DNA from 2 places in the Bacillus sp. WC2503 genome. Region 1 is predicted to be linked to the other one. Evidence: a T-box and tRNA genes for the amino acid it is inferred to sense, from the RefSeq annotation. Region 1 holds a T-box; the other holds one or more tRNA genes.
The links. The T-box of region 1 lies ahead of lysS (lysine--tRNA ligase). A T-box ahead of a tRNA ligase gene usually reads a tRNA of that ligase, here a tRNA-Lys.
Positions count from the first base shown of each region.

Region 2: it has a tRNA-Lys gene. The T-box ahead of lysS (lysine--tRNA ligase) is inferred to sense a tRNA for this amino acid. The anticodon was not compared.

Region 1 is NZ_JBQYMD010000001.1:1,893,669-1,901,712, reverse strand. Features, by position in the region: gene ACUN26_RS09690 (sensor histidine kinase) at 1-63, opposite strand, end outside; gene ACUN26_RS09685 (response regulator transcription factor) at 60-767, opposite strand; gene ACUN26_RS09680 (acetamidase/formamidase family protein) at 892-1,806, opposite strand; gene ACUN26_RS09675 (cell wall hydrolase) at 1,958-2,386, shown strand; gene lysS (lysine--tRNA ligase) at 2,446-3,999, opposite strand; T-box leader at 4,082-4,338, opposite strand; gene ACUN26_RS09665 (DUF2197 domain-containing protein) at 4,417-4,587, opposite strand; gene ACUN26_RS09660 (SMP-30/gluconolactonase/LRE family protein) at 4,727-5,629, shown strand; gene ACUN26_RS09655 (class I SAM-dependent methyltransferase) at 5,626-6,327, shown strand; gene ACUN26_RS09650 (type 1 glutamine amidotransferase family protein) at 6,476-7,108, opposite strand; gene ACUN26_RS09645 (class I SAM-dependent methyltransferase) at 7,424-8,044, opposite strand, start outside.
Region 2 is NZ_JBQYMD010000001.1:4,790,209-4,798,252, reverse strand. Features, by position in the region: gene ACUN26_RS24855 (hypothetical protein) at 1-178, opposite strand, end outside; gene glmM (phosphoglucosamine mutase) at 469-1,812, opposite strand; gene ACUN26_RS24845 (CdaR family protein) at 1,805-3,274, opposite strand; gene cdaA (diadenylate cyclase CdaA) at 3,267-4,088, opposite strand; gene rocF (arginase) at 4,337-5,230, opposite strand; gene ACUN26_RS24830 (glycerate kinase) at 5,440-6,585, opposite strand; tRNA gene ACUN26_RS24825 (tRNA-Ala) at 6,703-6,775, opposite strand; tRNA gene ACUN26_RS24820 (tRNA-Gly) at 6,786-6,857, opposite strand; tRNA gene ACUN26_RS24815 (tRNA-Lys) at 6,863-6,938, opposite strand; tRNA gene ACUN26_RS24810 (tRNA-Gln) at 6,944-7,018, opposite strand; tRNA gene ACUN26_RS24805 (tRNA-Tyr) at 7,084-7,167, opposite strand; tRNA gene ACUN26_RS24800 (tRNA-Val) at 7,184-7,259, opposite strand; tRNA gene ACUN26_RS24795 (tRNA-Glu) at 7,265-7,339, opposite strand; tRNA gene ACUN26_RS24790 (tRNA-Thr) at 7,362-7,434, opposite strand; tRNA gene ACUN26_RS24785 (tRNA-Asn) at 7,439-7,513, opposite strand; rRNA gene rrf (5S ribosomal RNA) at 7,523-7,638, opposite strand; rRNA gene ACUN26_RS24775 (23S ribosomal RNA) at 7,730-8,044, opposite strand, start outside.

The DNA of each region.
Region 1 (8,044 bases):
TAGTAGTTGGAGCACTGTAAAACAAATAAGTGGTATATGGTCACGTATAAACAGCCTTATCATTTTTCCACACCATTTTCCCAAGTAATATGCAACCTATATCCAACACTACGAATTGTTTCAATCGCATCCTCAATATGTAATGTTTTTAACTTTTTACGCACACGTGTTGTATTTACACTTAATGTATTATCATCAACGTAAGATTCACTATCCCATAACTTATTAAGCAACACTTCTCTACTCACAACACGCGGATAATTTTTCATTAACATTTCTAATAAAATGGCTTCGTTTCTCGTTATATCAATCTCTTGATTTCGCAACTTCAATACAAGCCTTTCGGGATATAAACTAAGTCCTTGTTGCTCAACCATTCGTTCTTCTAGTTTCGGTGCATAATCACCGTAAGCACGTCTTAAATGGCTACGAATTTTTGCCATTACAACTTCATAATGAAAAGGCTTCGGAATAAAATCATCGCCACCATTTTCTAACGCCATAACCTGATCCATCGTACCTTCACGGGCCGAGATAAATAAAATTGGACATGTGGAAACTCCGCGAATTTGACGACACCAATAGTAACCGTCAAAGCTTGGTAAATTAATATCTAATAAAACTAACTCTGGTTGTTCTTCTAAAAATATGTCTAACACATTTTGAAAATCCGATATTACAATTCCTTGGTAACCGTATTTCGCAACATAAGTTGATAATAGCTCCGCAATTTTCATATCATCTTCAACAATCATAATTTTGACCATTCTTAAACTCCTTTTAATTCACAATCTCAAATATACTTATACAAAGTAAATACTACCTCTTTTTATTTCATCCGTAAATTAAAAAAGGATACTTTTAAAAAACAGCATCCTTCTTCTAGTATTCTTATTTAATATTAAATTTACTCCAATTAAAACCTAGCTTTTCCGCATATTCCATTCCTAGTTCCATCCGCGTCGTTTTTAGTGGATCCACAACTTGGCAAAATTTTAAATTACCCGCTGCTGATAATAAAAGAGTTGCATCTGCTTTAGACATTTCTAATTCCTCATGTAAAAATGTCACCATATTATGTACAGCACGATTCACTGCATCGTCTAACAATTTCTCTGAAGCAATCGTCATTACTTTTTCTTTTTGGATAACCATTGGTAGTGGCCATTTCTTTCCTTTTATAATCTGAACTGTTACCGTCACCTCACCAGCAACCTCTACTCCACTAACACCAATTTCACCATCACCCATCGCTGCATGTAAATCGCCTAATGCTAATAGAGCACCAGGAACATTTACAGGTAATAACAATGTTGTCCCTTCTTTTATCTCTTTACAGTCCATATTTCCGCCATGGTCATGCGGTGTTCCACAGGAAATACTCTCCTCTTTCGGCGCAGTACCAATCACACCGATCATTGGATTAATCGGAATTTGCAGTTCATTTGAAAACAAAACATGTTTATTATGTATTGGGACGATTTTCACTGTATTTTCATTTAGCACTTCACCCATTACACCGAGGTTCGCACCTGTAGTTAAAACACCCTGCTCTGCAATTTTAATCTTTTCAATCGTTACGGCCAATATATCATCCGGTTCTGCACCTGTAATATATACAGGCCCAGTCGCTGGATTAATTCGGTTCCAATCTAATTCTTGGAACACAACATCTTCAGAATCAATTTGGTTTTCAAAGCAATCATATGTTTCAAATACAAGACGGCTCCCAATTTCCACTTCCATACACGGCTTATTTTCTGGTGACATTGCGTAAATAATGTCATCTTTATGAATTCGATACATAATACCTCTCCCCTTTTCTATTTATCTACTATTACTAATTAACTTTTTTTATACAAACTCCTATTAAAATCAAATATTATTTTTATGTAAAAAAGCACGTAGCTTATTTTATAACATACACTCTTTACTATAACAGAAAGGTGGTATCACTATGCCCCTTATTCCATATAACGAAAGCGATGTTGATTTACTAGCTCGTTTAATTCGTGCTGAAGCTGAAGGAGAAGGCCGACAAGGTGAACAGCTTGTTGGCTGCGTTGTTGTGAATCGTGTATTTTGCGATTGCTTAGATTTCAAACAACTCCGTACCGTTCGTGATGCTGTATATCAAAGCCCCGGTGGATTTGAAGCGGTACAATATGGATATTTTTATCAACGCGCTCGTGAGTCAGAAAAAGAAATTGCAAGAAAGGTTTTACAAGGTGAATGGCGCTGGCCAGCACGATGGGCTCTTTGGTATTTCCGTCCAGTTGGAGCTTGCCCACCTGAATGGTATAATCAGCCGTTTGTAGGGCAATTTAAAAGCCATTGTTTTTATGAGCCAAGTGGTGATGAATGTCCAAAACTGTATACACGGTAGTAAAATTTACAACGCAAGCACTTAGATCTTTGAGTACTTGCGTTGCTTTTAGCTATATATTAGAAATCTAATAAAGTGATGACTTTTTTGATGCCTACCACATGTATTAATAACGGTATACGTGGGCCACTTGATTGATTCATAACGAGCCTATATATAATGGTGAATAATAGCTTTTGATTTCCTTTCATTATTTTTTTATTTTCATGATGACAAATCGTATACAGTTGCTCCATTAAATTAGAATATTCTTTATTAGAACGAAGTGTTTTACAAACTTCTTCCACCCAGTTTTTCTGTCTATCTTCTAATGTGTTATAAAACTCCGTATTCTTCTCTTTATTTACCGTAATCAATTTTTCAGATTGAAAATTTCTTATCCAATACTCTGCACGATTACTTATCGCAATCATTTCAGGTAATGCATAACTCCTATCTATTTTCTCTAATATATTTTGTAAAATAGAGGAATCAAAATTTAATAGTGGTAAAGTACTTGCAACTTGATTAAACTTTGGATATTCTTTGAATCGGTTATCAACTCTAGAAAGTTTAATTGCATCAAATAAATCTTCATTTTTTAGTGCTTCATTTTCATAACTATCTTTCAATCGTTCATACTCTGTATAATTTCGGATCACATCTTCATCAAGACCTATATGAAAAGCTGCGCCTGGCCTATATTTTGCAAACATAAAAAGAATTACTTCTGGTACATACACTTTTAATAAGTCGCTAGGTGTAATGCTATTTCCTGAAGAACTAGACATTTTTTCATGATTACCTTTAAGACCAATGAAATCATAAACAACGTAATAAGGCGCTTCACGATTGAATATCTCCCTTACAATTTCTTTTGATACATTGTAACTACCTGTTTCCGATGAATGATCTCTTCCGCCGGGTTCAAAAATAACATCCTCTATCATCCATCTCATCGGCCAATCAATTTTCCAATTCAGTTTCATTTTATTTGTATTTACTACCGATAATTCATTTTCATTTCCGCATTCACATGCATACCGTACTGTTTCTAATACTTCATCAAATTGTGTAATCGTTGTTGCATCTTTCCCGCACCTCTCGCAATATAACGTAACTGGATAAAATTTTTCTCTATCTTCTTCAAAGTGAACTCCTGTTTTAAAACGCATTAAAATATCATATATTTCTTTTCTTTTATGCAAAGCCTCTAATATATTGCCATTATACCTTCCGCTTCTATATTCAGCATGTTGATATATGAATTCCACTTCAATCCCAAATGCTTGAAGCGATTTCTCAAACTCTTTTTCAAAATGCTCTGCATATGAGTTATGACACCCATGCGGATCAGGGATATCACAGTACGGCATACCAATGTATCTTGCAAAAGATGGATCAATATTTTTAGGAACTTTTCTAAACCTGTCATAATCATCCCATGAAAAGATAAAACGAGTCTTTTTCCCTAAATTTTGCAGAGCTCTTACAACAAAATAAGTCGTTACTATTTCACGGAAGTTTCCAATGTGAACAGAACCAGATGGACTAATTCCAGATGCACAAACAAAAGTTTCTTTATTTGGATGTTTTCTAATTAATTCATGTGCTACTTCATACGCCCAATGCATATGTCACTCACCTCAATTATTTTTTGTTTTCACATTTTCAGTTTTATACAACAAAAAAACTCCCACCCCCAAGATTATTCATCTTGAGGACGAGAGTTATTAGCTTCGCGGTACCACCTCAGTTTGTTAATACGTCACCATATTAACCTTTTCAGGTACGGCAAAATATGCTTATACCCTATCTCTATAACGGGAGAACCCGTCGCACCATCCCTAAATAAATTAGTTCCTTGCGTAGCTCCAAGTCTTTTTTCATTAAGATGTATACCGCTCTTTCTCAGCTACCAGAGCTCTCTGTACGTATTCTTTCTTAACTACTCTTCTCTTCCATGCCATTTTAAATGTTGATTTTTACATATGATAATTTATTACACGTTTATTGTCAAATTTTTCTGAACGGTAATACATTACATATAATTATCTAAAAAAATGTTTTATCGCTTCTAATTGAATCTTGTGGCTACATTCATCACAACAATATATCCCTTTCGATTTCTCTTTAAACCGCTTATATTGTTCACTACCTTCATATACTCGGAATATATTTTTACAAGAAAAGCAAACAACCTCATAAAACATCATATGCATTTTCCTCTCTGTGTTTATACACTTTTTTAATATGAGAAGGTCTGTTTTCTACATTGCAAATCTTAAGATTCTCTCGCTAAAAGGTTTACCTCTATTTTTATCGAATTATATAAATATCTTATAATGCGAGGTGAACATCTTGTTTAGTAATATAGAATTAGTTTTAGATGCTAAAGCAACTTTAGCTGAAGGACCATGTTGGAATGAAAAAAAGCAACTTTTATATTGGGTTGATATTATGGAGAAAACATTATGCATCTATAATCCCACTAACAATACAAACCGGGTAATTGCCCTTAATCAGCAAATCGGCTGTGTTGTTCCATATGTAGAGGATGTAGTACTTTTAGCAATGGAAAACGGATTTTACTCTCTTAACCTGAAAACAGAAAAACTGACACATATTTATGATCCTGAACCACATTTAGTAGAAAATCGTTTTAATGATGGGAAATGTGATCCAGCTGGTCGCTTCTGGGCGGGTACTACTGATTTAAATGGAATAAATGCTGCAGGTTCCTTATATTGTTTATATAATAATTTGAGCGTTGAGAAAAAAGTTTCATATGTAAATACATCAAATGGAATCGCTTGGTCACCTGATCATACATACCTTTATTTTATTGATACACCTACTAAAAAAGTAGTTCGTTTTCATTATGATATACGTACTGGAGAAATTAGTAATCCAACTGATGTTATCCTTTTTCCTGAAAATGATGGTTTACCTGATGGGATGACAATCGATGAAGAAGGTTGCTTATGGATTGCACATTGGGGTGGTTCGAAGATTACTAGATGGAATCCTTTGACTGGAGAACAAATATTAAGTGTTCCAATTCCTGCCTTATATGTAACGTCGTGTACATTTGGAGGCCCTAATTCAACTGACTTATATGTTACAACAGCCAGAACAAGAATGACGGATGAAGAATTAAAAAAGTACCCACATGCTGGTGGTATCTTTCGAATTCAAACGAATATAAAAGGCTGTCCTACCTATTCATTTTGCAGTGAACATATTGGAGCTGAAACAATATGAATCGTATCGATTACATAAGACAAGAAGAAAAGAAATATCATGACCTTTGTTATGAACAATATAAACTATTTGAGACTGGATCTTGGCTTTACAAACCAGTTAAAACAGTTATGGACATGATGGACTATTTCGAAAGACAAAACAACTTGCAAGTACTTGACCTCGGATCTGGCGTTGGAAGAAATAGTATTCCAATTGCACAAAAGATAAAAAATTGTAGCGGCACTGTTACTTGTGTCGATTTACTTCATTCTGCTTTAACAAAGTTACAAGTTTATAGCAAAGTACATGGAGTATTTGGAATAATAAAAACGGAACAAATAGCAATTGAAAACTACGATATTCCTCCTAACACTTATGACTATATCGTTGCAGTATCAAGTTTAGAGCATGTTAAATCAGAAGAAGATTTAACAAACGTGCTCCATTCTATGAAAAAAGGGACAAAAAACGGCGGTATTAATTGTTTAATTATTAACTCTAACATACAAGAAATTGATTTAAAAACGAATGAAGAATTAGAAGCTTTAATTGAAATTAATCTCCCAACCGAAGAAATGATACGTCTATTAAAAAGTATTTATAAAGGATGGAAAGAAGTAAAAGTTGAAATAAAAGAATTAGCTTTTGATATAGTTCGAAATGAAAGACACATTCAATTAAAAACAAATGCTATTACTTTTGTCGTTCAGCAATAATCGTATAAAAAGAGAAGAATATTTCTCCCGGACTCATTTTTATTATACGAAATTTGTATATTTAAATATTTATGAAACAAAACGAAAAAACCATGCTTTGACGTTGTCTATCTAAAGCATGGTTCCTATTCGAGATACTATAAACTACTCAATTATTAAGAGAATTCATTAACTGGAAGAAATAATCAGGTTCATGAGTCTTATGTAAGTTATACCATGAATGAAGTGTATCCGGTGCAAGTACATCCAATTTTTTCAGTACTTCCATTGCGAACTCCAGAGGGGCTACTCCAGATGCAGTAATGAGATTTTGGTCAGATGCTACAGGTCCCATTTCATACAAATTTTCTCCATTATAATTCGGGCAAACCATTTTCATATAATCTAAACTATTACTTGTATGCTTTCTATCATCTAAGAATTCGTAATTTGCAAGCCCTATAGTTGCACCGCAAATCGCAGCAACAATTACGCCCGTCTTTAAAGCTTCATCAACTTTTTGCAAAATAGGTTTATGTATATTTTCACTCCAAGTATTTCCTCCAGGTAAAATTAATAGATCGTTACTCTCAAACACACATTCATCTAGGAAAATATCTGGCTTTATATTCAAGCCTCCCATTGAAATAACCGTTTCTTTATTTACTCCTACTGTAATTACTTTTAAAGGCGCTAAACCTTTTTTGAAATATCTTCCTGTATTCAGTTCAGCAATTAAATGTCCGTATTCCCAATCTGACATCGTATGAAATACATATAAATAAGCTTTTCTTGTTTGCATTCAATAACACTCCGTTCAAGTACTTTATTCTCTATTACAGCACAACTATTAATTTCAACAAGTGCTACATTAAGTTTAACATTATATTCTATATTTATGGTTTAAAATTCCAAATAGAATACCCATAAAAATCTATTATCACATAAATAAAAGAGCACTCGTTTCCGCAAGTGCTCTTTTCGGGGATTTTGAGATATCCTATTAACGAAAGTTAAGGTTACTTAAAGTTAAGAGGTATTTATAATATATGCTCGTCCTCTTTATTGGTTCATATTCAACATATAGAGATTGTTAGTAATGCTTACAATTCTTTATTTATTGTTCTTTCTTACATTTTATGATTAAAAAATTGATTGAAGGCTTATTTTCCATGTTCTTATTTGGTTCGTCAATTTCCGAAACTTGTACTAGTCCATATTCATTAAAATCATGTTTTATAGATTCAGAATCATAGAAGAACATTTTTACACCTTCCATTATCTCAAAATAATCTTGGTCCAACTGTTTCCCTTTTCCGTACATTGGCGCTTTTTTAGAAACCGTTGTAAAAACCATATATCCGCCTGGTTTTAACTGATTATAACAATCTTTAATAAATTTCTCACGCTCATGCTTATTCAACAAATGAAGAAGTGCATGACTAAATATCCCATCATAAAGATTGTTATCAAAAGGCATATCATTTACTGAACCGTGATACATACTAATATTTTCTAGTCCGTTTTGCTTTGCTAAATCGATGGCTGTTTTTGAAATTTCAATACCTGTTACATTTATCCTATTATCAATAAAAACCTTTGCATTTCTTCCATATCCAATACCCGGAACTAATATATCCTTAACGTTCTTTTCAAGAAAAAAATCTTTCGTCATAATTGCGGATTCTGTAGGTTCAAATCCCCACATCGTTTGTTTTTCAATAAAACTTGATTCCCA
Region 2 (8,044 bases), 2.9 Mb from region 1:
GCTTACACTGCTTTGCGAACATGTAACGACATAGTCCGATACCATTTTTATTTATACTAAAAAACGGATTACATATTGCTAGCCCTGTAAGCTTGTAACGGCTTTCACCTTCCTCTCGATTGGGTTTAAGTCCGTATATACTTATACAGCTAGTTTTCATCCGTTCCTTTTCTCTCATCACACTTTCACCTTTGTCCATTAAGTCACCTTAATGATTTAAGTAAAAGCTTGCGGTTATGATGAACAACCGGGAGTCATCCGCCGAAATCTCGATAAAACTCCACCTCGTCAACTACACTACTTGTAGTTCTGGCGCTTTTATAATTTACAACATTTACTTTGAGAAAAAGAACAAGACAATCTTATAACAAACATTATAAACCGTCAATGAAATTTTTTTCATCGTCTTTAAAACATATGAAAAAGGAGCACTTCTTGTGCTCCTTTTAAAATAAATTCAACAAATTATTAAGCGCCAACTTCAGCTTTAACAACTTCTACAATACGATGTACATATGCATTACAAACTTCTTGTGTCGGTGCTTCTGCCATTACACGAATAAGCGGTTCTGTTCCAGATGGACGCACAAGAATGCGGCCATCACCGTTCATTTCTTCTTCTACAACACGAATAATTTCTTTAATTTTTTCATTTTCTAATGCTAATTTTTTATCTGTTACACGAACATTTACTAGTAATTGTGGGAATTTCGTCATTTCTCCTGCAAGCTCAGATAATGGCTTTTTCGTCATTTTCATGATGTTTACAAGTTGAAGTGCACTTAACATTCCATCACCAGTTGTAATGTAATCAAGTAAGATAATGTGACCTGATTGTTCTCCGCCTAAGTTGTAACCACCGCGTTTCATTTCTTCCATTACGTAGCGATCACCAACTGCAGTTTTGTCACTTGTAATATTGTTTGCTTCAAGTGCTTTGTAGAAACCTAAGTTACTCATAACAGTTGAAACAACTGTATTGTGCTTTAGTTGGCCAGTTTCTTTCATGTACTTCGCACAAATAAACATAATTTGATCGCCATCAACGATGTTTCCTTTTTCATCTACAGCGATTAAACGGTCACCATCACCATCAAAAGCAAGACCGATATCAGCACCTTTTTCTTTCACTAATTCTGCTAGGCCTTCAGGATGCGTAGAACCTACTCCAGCATTAATATTCATACCATTCGGTGAAGTTCCCATTGTTGAAATATCAGCTTCTAAATCCGCAAATAAGTACGGCGCTAAAGAAGACGTTGCACCATGTGCACAATCTAAAGCGATATGTAAACCAGAGAAATCTTCTTCTACAGTTTGTTTAATGTATTGTAAATATTTTTGTCCACCTTCAAAGTAATCGCTCACTTGTCCAAGGTTAGTACCTGTTGGACGTGGCAATTCATCAACTTCTTTGTCTAATAAAGCTTCGATTTCTGCTTCTTGCTCATCTGTTAATTTAAAACCGTCTGAACCGAAGAATTTAATTCCGTTATCTTGTACCGGATTATGAGATGCAGAAATCATCACACCCGCTTGTGCGCCTAACGCCTTTGTTAAATAAGCAACACCCGGTGTAGAAATAACACCAAGGCGCATTACTTCTGCTCCAGTTGATAATAGACCTGCTACTAAAGCTCCTTCTAACATATGACCAGATACACGTGTATCACGACCGATAATTACTTTTGGACGATCTGTATCTTTTGTTAATACATAACCACCAAAACGTCCAATTTTGAAAGCTAATTCAGGTGTTAATTCCTCATTCGCAACTCCACGTACTCCATCTGTACCAAAATATTTACCCATTATGATTCGCTCCTTTTTCTTGCTCTTTTTGATTATCTACCGTTGGTTCTTGACTAAGTTCTTTATCTTTATCTTTGTCTTTTTCTTTGTCCTGGTCTTTTTCTGGATTAGTTTCAGGATCTTTTGGTTTTTCAGTTTGATTATCTTGATTATTATTTGAATCTGGTTGTTCACCATTACCCTGTACTTCTTGATCTGGCTTTTCTTTCTTCACAATAGTAACTTTAGCACTTTTTTGTTTTGGCTCTATTGAAATATTACCAGGACCGCTCACTTGAATCGAAACATCCTTCGTCCCTGGCGATACATTTTGCAAATTAATTACCGCTGTTATTTGAGCAGCTGTTATTTTATCTACTATACTTGCTTCTCCTGAAATATCAACGCTTATCTTTCCATCCTGTGGCGAAAGTAGCTGAGCAGTGACATCTTTAGAAACTCCATTTTTTTGAATCGAGACACCTTCAATTGTTCTAGTTTTTGTTTGTTTTACTTTTTGTACCCCTACGGAAACCCTCACTTGATTTGGTTTAGAACTCGTTACACCCTTTGGCAATAAAACAGAGGTATCGAATGTTGTAGACTCAGTCAATTGACTAAGATCTACTTCGACCCCCTCTATCGATTGTATATTATCCAAAATATCTTTTGGACCCGCTATCGTTACTTCTCTCGGTTCAACGCTAATATTTGTAACGGCCAATCCTTCTGGTAAACTCCCCTTTTTCGTATACGTTACAGGAACAGTTTTTTCCGTATTATTGGCCGTAGCTTGCGTCGCCACATTCAACGTTACACTAATTTTAGATGGACTTGTTCTTACATTTAAACGTTTTCCTTCTTTATTGTATAATGTAACTTCAGCTGTTTTTGTAACAGTTTTATTAACACCTTTTAAATCAATATACGCCTTAGCAGATGAAATACTTTCGATTTCTTCTTTCGTCCCAACTACCTCAACAGTATCAGGTTTAATGTTTGATTTTTCGAGAGTAGCACCCGCTGGCATCTGATCCTCATTTGATAACTTTAAGTCTACATGAACATATTTTCTCGCTTTTTCATGAAGAGTAACTTTAATTGTTGATGGCTGAACTGTTCCCTTCACATCATCTGGAAGCCCGTTCGTTTTCAAAGAAACTTCATAAGTCCCTTTTGGACTATCTCGCAAATCAACCGTTATATCAAATTGTTTTTTTGCTTTTGCTGTAGCAACTGCTGCTTTTGGGCCTTCTAACTTCACCTTAACGCCCTCTGCCGGAATACCACTTACAATATATTTATCTTCATCATACTTAAGGTTAATAGCATGATTAGTTAATGTTTCTTTCGTATCATTTGCGAAAGGTAATATACCCGATGTCGTATTCTTTTCAGTTAAAGTTGCGGACATAAAAAGCATACACGCCAATAGTAATGAGATTCCTTTTAAAAACCAATGATTCTCCATTAACTTATCCATGACGCTTTCTCCTCCAATTCCATAAAGACGAAGAAGTCGTTTTTTCGTTCCCACTAAATTCTGCTAATAACATATCCTTCAGTTGTTCTGTCTTCAAATCACGATGCAACTTACCATTTTTCGTTAAAGAAATTTGGCCTGTTTCTTCAGATACAACTACTGTAATACTATCAGTGACTTCACTAACTCCCATTGCAGCACGATGCCTTGTTCCTAACTCTTTAGAAATAAAGGGGCTTTCTGATAATGGAAGATAACAAGCCGCTGCTTTAATTGTACTTCCTTGCATAATTACGGCTCCGTCGTGAAGAGGCGTATTTGGAATGAAAATATTAATGAGTAACTCCGATGATACATTTGCATTTAACGGAATACCCGTTTCCACATAATCACCCATTCCGGTCTCTTTTGACAACGTAATTAATGCACCAATTCTACGTTTTCCCATATATTCCGTTGCTTTTGCTATCGATGTTGCAACAATTTCAGGTTCATCATCCTCCTGAGTTCCAACACGCGAAAATAAACTTCCGCGTCCTAGCTGCTCAAGTGCTCTTCGCAATTCTGGCTGGAAGATAATAATAACGGCTAAAAATCCCCACGTTAATACTTGTTCCGTTAGCCAATAAAGCGTATGCAATTCAAGGAAAATACTAATCATCCGAACGACAATAATAACTGTAATCCCCTTTAAAAGTTGAACAGCTTTTGTCCCTCGGATTATAAGAATTAGCTTATATATAATAAACCATACAACGGCAATATCTAATACCGTACTAAGATATTTCAAAATGGTCGTATCTTCAAAAGGCATGCTAACCCTTCCTCCTACTTACGAGCAATTCTATCCATATATTGAAATATTGTTTTATGCTCTATCTGTATGTATTTCCAACAACTAGTTAATTATACCATACATGAAACAAACGACAATTACAAACAACCCCCTTTAAATCAAATTGGTAAGATGTCAAACAATCTTATCGTACAGTATAATATAAATCATTATTATACGTCTATTTTCAAATAAAAAAAGCAACTTCTCAGTTGCTTTTCTTACATTTATTTTAGTTTTTCACCGAATAAAGAACCCATTAAAGCAACCGCGGTTGTTGCCGTTCTATTTCTCTCATCTAAAATCGTATTTACTTCAACAAACTCAGCAGATGTAACAATATCAGCTTCCGCTAACATTTCCATCGCTAAATGACTTTCACGATACGATAGACCACCAATTACAGGCGTTCCAACTCCCGGTGCATCATGAGGATCAAGACCATCTAAATCTAATGATAGATGTACACCATCAGTATGAGATAAATAAGCAATTGTTTCTTCCATAACAGCCGTCATACCCATACGATCAATTTCATGCATTGAGAATACTTTAATACCTTCATTGCGAATAAAGTCTTTTTCTCCTTCATCCAATGCACGTGCACCGATAATTACAACGTTCTCTTTTTTCACCTTTGGATATGCCCCGTATAAGTCTACAAGCGTGGGATGTCCATAGCCTAAACTTGCTGCAAGTGACATTCCATGAATATTACCAGATGGTGAAGTTTCCTCCGTATTTAAATCTCCATGTGCATCATACCAAATAACACCTAAATTTTTATAATGTTTTGCCACACCAGCTAGTGTACCAATTGCGATACTATGGTCACCACCTAATACAAGTGGAAAACGACCTTCTTCTATAATATGATCCACCTTACTTGCCAATTCATTACATACAGTCGCAACTTGTGTAAGGTTTCTTAATTTTGTATTTTCATCAACTTCTTTTTCTCTCTCTATACATATATCTCCCATATCTTTAATGTTATATCCAATTTCTTCAATTCTTTCAATTACCCCTGCATAACGGATCGCGCTCGGGCCCATATCAACTCCACGACGCATCTGTCCTAAATCCATTGGAACTCCAATAACTGAGATTTCTTTTTTCATAGATAGTATCCCCCTTTTATGCCTTCACTAAATATTTTAAATCTTTTATATACTCTGACTCAACTCGACATTTTTCTGTATGGATATACAATTTATTCACTTATATTTATGTTGAAATCCAAATCTTAAGACCATTTTATGTATAAAGTTAACTTAATGAAACAACTGCTATCATTATTATTAGATAATAATAAAAAACACTTCTACATTTAGAAGTGTTTTTTCGATGCAATTTTCCATACTGCTGCAATATTTCTTGCTGTCATTTCAATATTCTCTTTTGCCATCTTATATGCCTCGTCTAGTGCCATTGGAAAAGGCGTAATACTAAATACTGCATCGATTCCCTTTTCGTAAACAACTGGATAATTTGGAGATACCGATCCTCCTATAGCAATCACAGGAATATGAAGACGTTTCGCTCGCCCCGCGACACCAACAGGAGCCTTTCCATATGCTGTTTGTTCATCTATTCTACCTTCACCAGTTATAATTAAATCCGCATCTTCTATATGCTTATCAAAATTTGTATGATCCAATACAATTTCAATACCCTTTCGTAAGCTCCCCTTTAACACTGCAATAACAGCTGCTCCCATACCTCCTGCCGCTCCTGCACCAGGTATTTCAGATACATCCAAAGATACATATCGTTTAAGAATAGTCGCATAATGCTTTAAATTCTCATCTAGCCTTTTCAGCATCTCTACATCCCCACCCTTTTGAGCACCAAACACGAAAGATGCCCCTCTCATTCCGACTAATGGATTATTTACATCACACGCCGCTTCTATCGTTATCTCCTTTAGGCGTGAATCCATTCGTGAAAAATCAATCGTGACAATCGAATGTAATGTTCCTCCAGATGGATCTATTGCTTCACCCTTTTCATCTATAAACCTTACTCCTAAAGCCGATAACATACCTGCTCCACCATCATTTGTAGCGCTTCCTCCAAGCCCCAAAATAATATGCTTAACTCCTTGGTCTAGCGCATGTAATATAAGCTCTCCTGTCCCTTTTGACGTTGTAATGAATGGATTTCGCTTTTCAACCGGTACGTGTTGTAGTCCAGATGCCGATGCCATTTCAATAAACGCTGTCTTTTTATCTGTAGAAATGCCATAAAAAGCTTGTACGCCTTCTCTAAGCGGTCCTGTCACATAAAGTGATACAACGCTTCCTCCTGTGGCATCAACAAGTGAATCAACAGTTCCTTCCCCACCATCTCCAATTGGTATTTTTACATACTCTGCTTTAGGAAAAATTGCTCCAAAACCTCTTTCAATAGCTTCACATACTTCTATAGCCTTTAGACTTTCTTTGTATGAATCAGATGCAATGACAACTTTCACAATTATCCCCCATCCTTTATTTTTACGTTTTCTTCATTTTAAACGACAAATATGAAAGTTGTCTTTTTAAACACAAAAAAAGCGTACATCATATGATGTACACTTTCTCTATTTATATGGAGCCTAGCGGGATCGAACCGCTGACCTCCTGCGTGCAAGGCAGGCGCTCTCCCAGCTGAGCTAAGGCCCCGTAGTAATAAAGCGGAAGACGGGATTCGAACCCGCGACCCCAACCTTGGCAAGGTTGTATTCTACCACTGAACTACTTCCGCGAAAATGGTGAGCCATGAAGGATTCGAACCTTCGACCCTCTGATTAAAAGTCAGATGCTCTACCAACTGAGCTAATGGCTCGTAAATGGCTGGGCTAGCTGGATTCGAACCAGCGCATGACGGAGTCAAAGTCCGTTGCCTTACCGCTTGGCTATAGCCCATTAATATTTACTAGTATGCTTATCTTCTCAAAAAAATAAACCCTCTCAGGTTATTTTAAAGAAAATGGTGGAGGGGGGCAGATTCGAACTGCCGAACCCGAAGGAGCGGATTTACAGTCCGCCGCGTTTAGCCACTTCGCTACCCCTCCGACATTTAAACATATATGGTGGAGGATGACGGGATCGAACCGCCGACCCCCTGCTTGTAAGGCAGGTGCTCTCCCAGCTGAGCTAATCCTCCAAAAGTGGTGACCCGTACGGGATTCGAACCCGTGTTACCGCCGTGAAAGGGCGGTGTCTTAACCACTTGACCAACGGGCCAAAAATTTAAAAACTTTTTCCAAGCTTCCAACCGGGGTTGAACCGGTGACCTCTTCCTTACCATGGAAGTACTCTACCAGCTGAGCTATGGAAGCATAATGGCTCCGCAGGTAGGAATCGAACCTACGACCGATCGGTTAACAGCCGATAGCTCTACCGCTGAGCTACTGCGGAATAATACAAGCCTGGCAACGTCCTACTCTCACAGGGACAAGGTCCCAACTACCATCGGCGCTAGAGAGCTTAACTTCCGTGTTCGGTATGGGAACGGGTGTGACCTCTCTGCCATCATTACCAGACTTTTATCATTATACACATTCTTTTCAGAATGTCAAAAGGAATTTTAAATATATATTCCTTCAAAACTAGATAACATTTGCTACATATTATATGGTTAAGTCCTCGATCTATTAGTATTCGTCAGCTCCACATGTCACCATGCTTCCACCTCGAACCTATCAACCTGATCATCTTTCAGGGATCTTACTAGCTTACGCTATGGGAAATCTCATCTTGAGGGGGGCTTCATGCTTAGATGCTTTCAGCACTTATCCCTTCCGCACATAGCTACCCAGCTATGCCCTTGGCAGAACAACTGGTACACCAGCGGTGCGTCCATCCCGGTCCTCTCGTACTAAGGACAGCTCCTCTCAAATTTCCTACGCCCACGACGGATAGGGACCGAACTGTCTCACGACGTTCTGA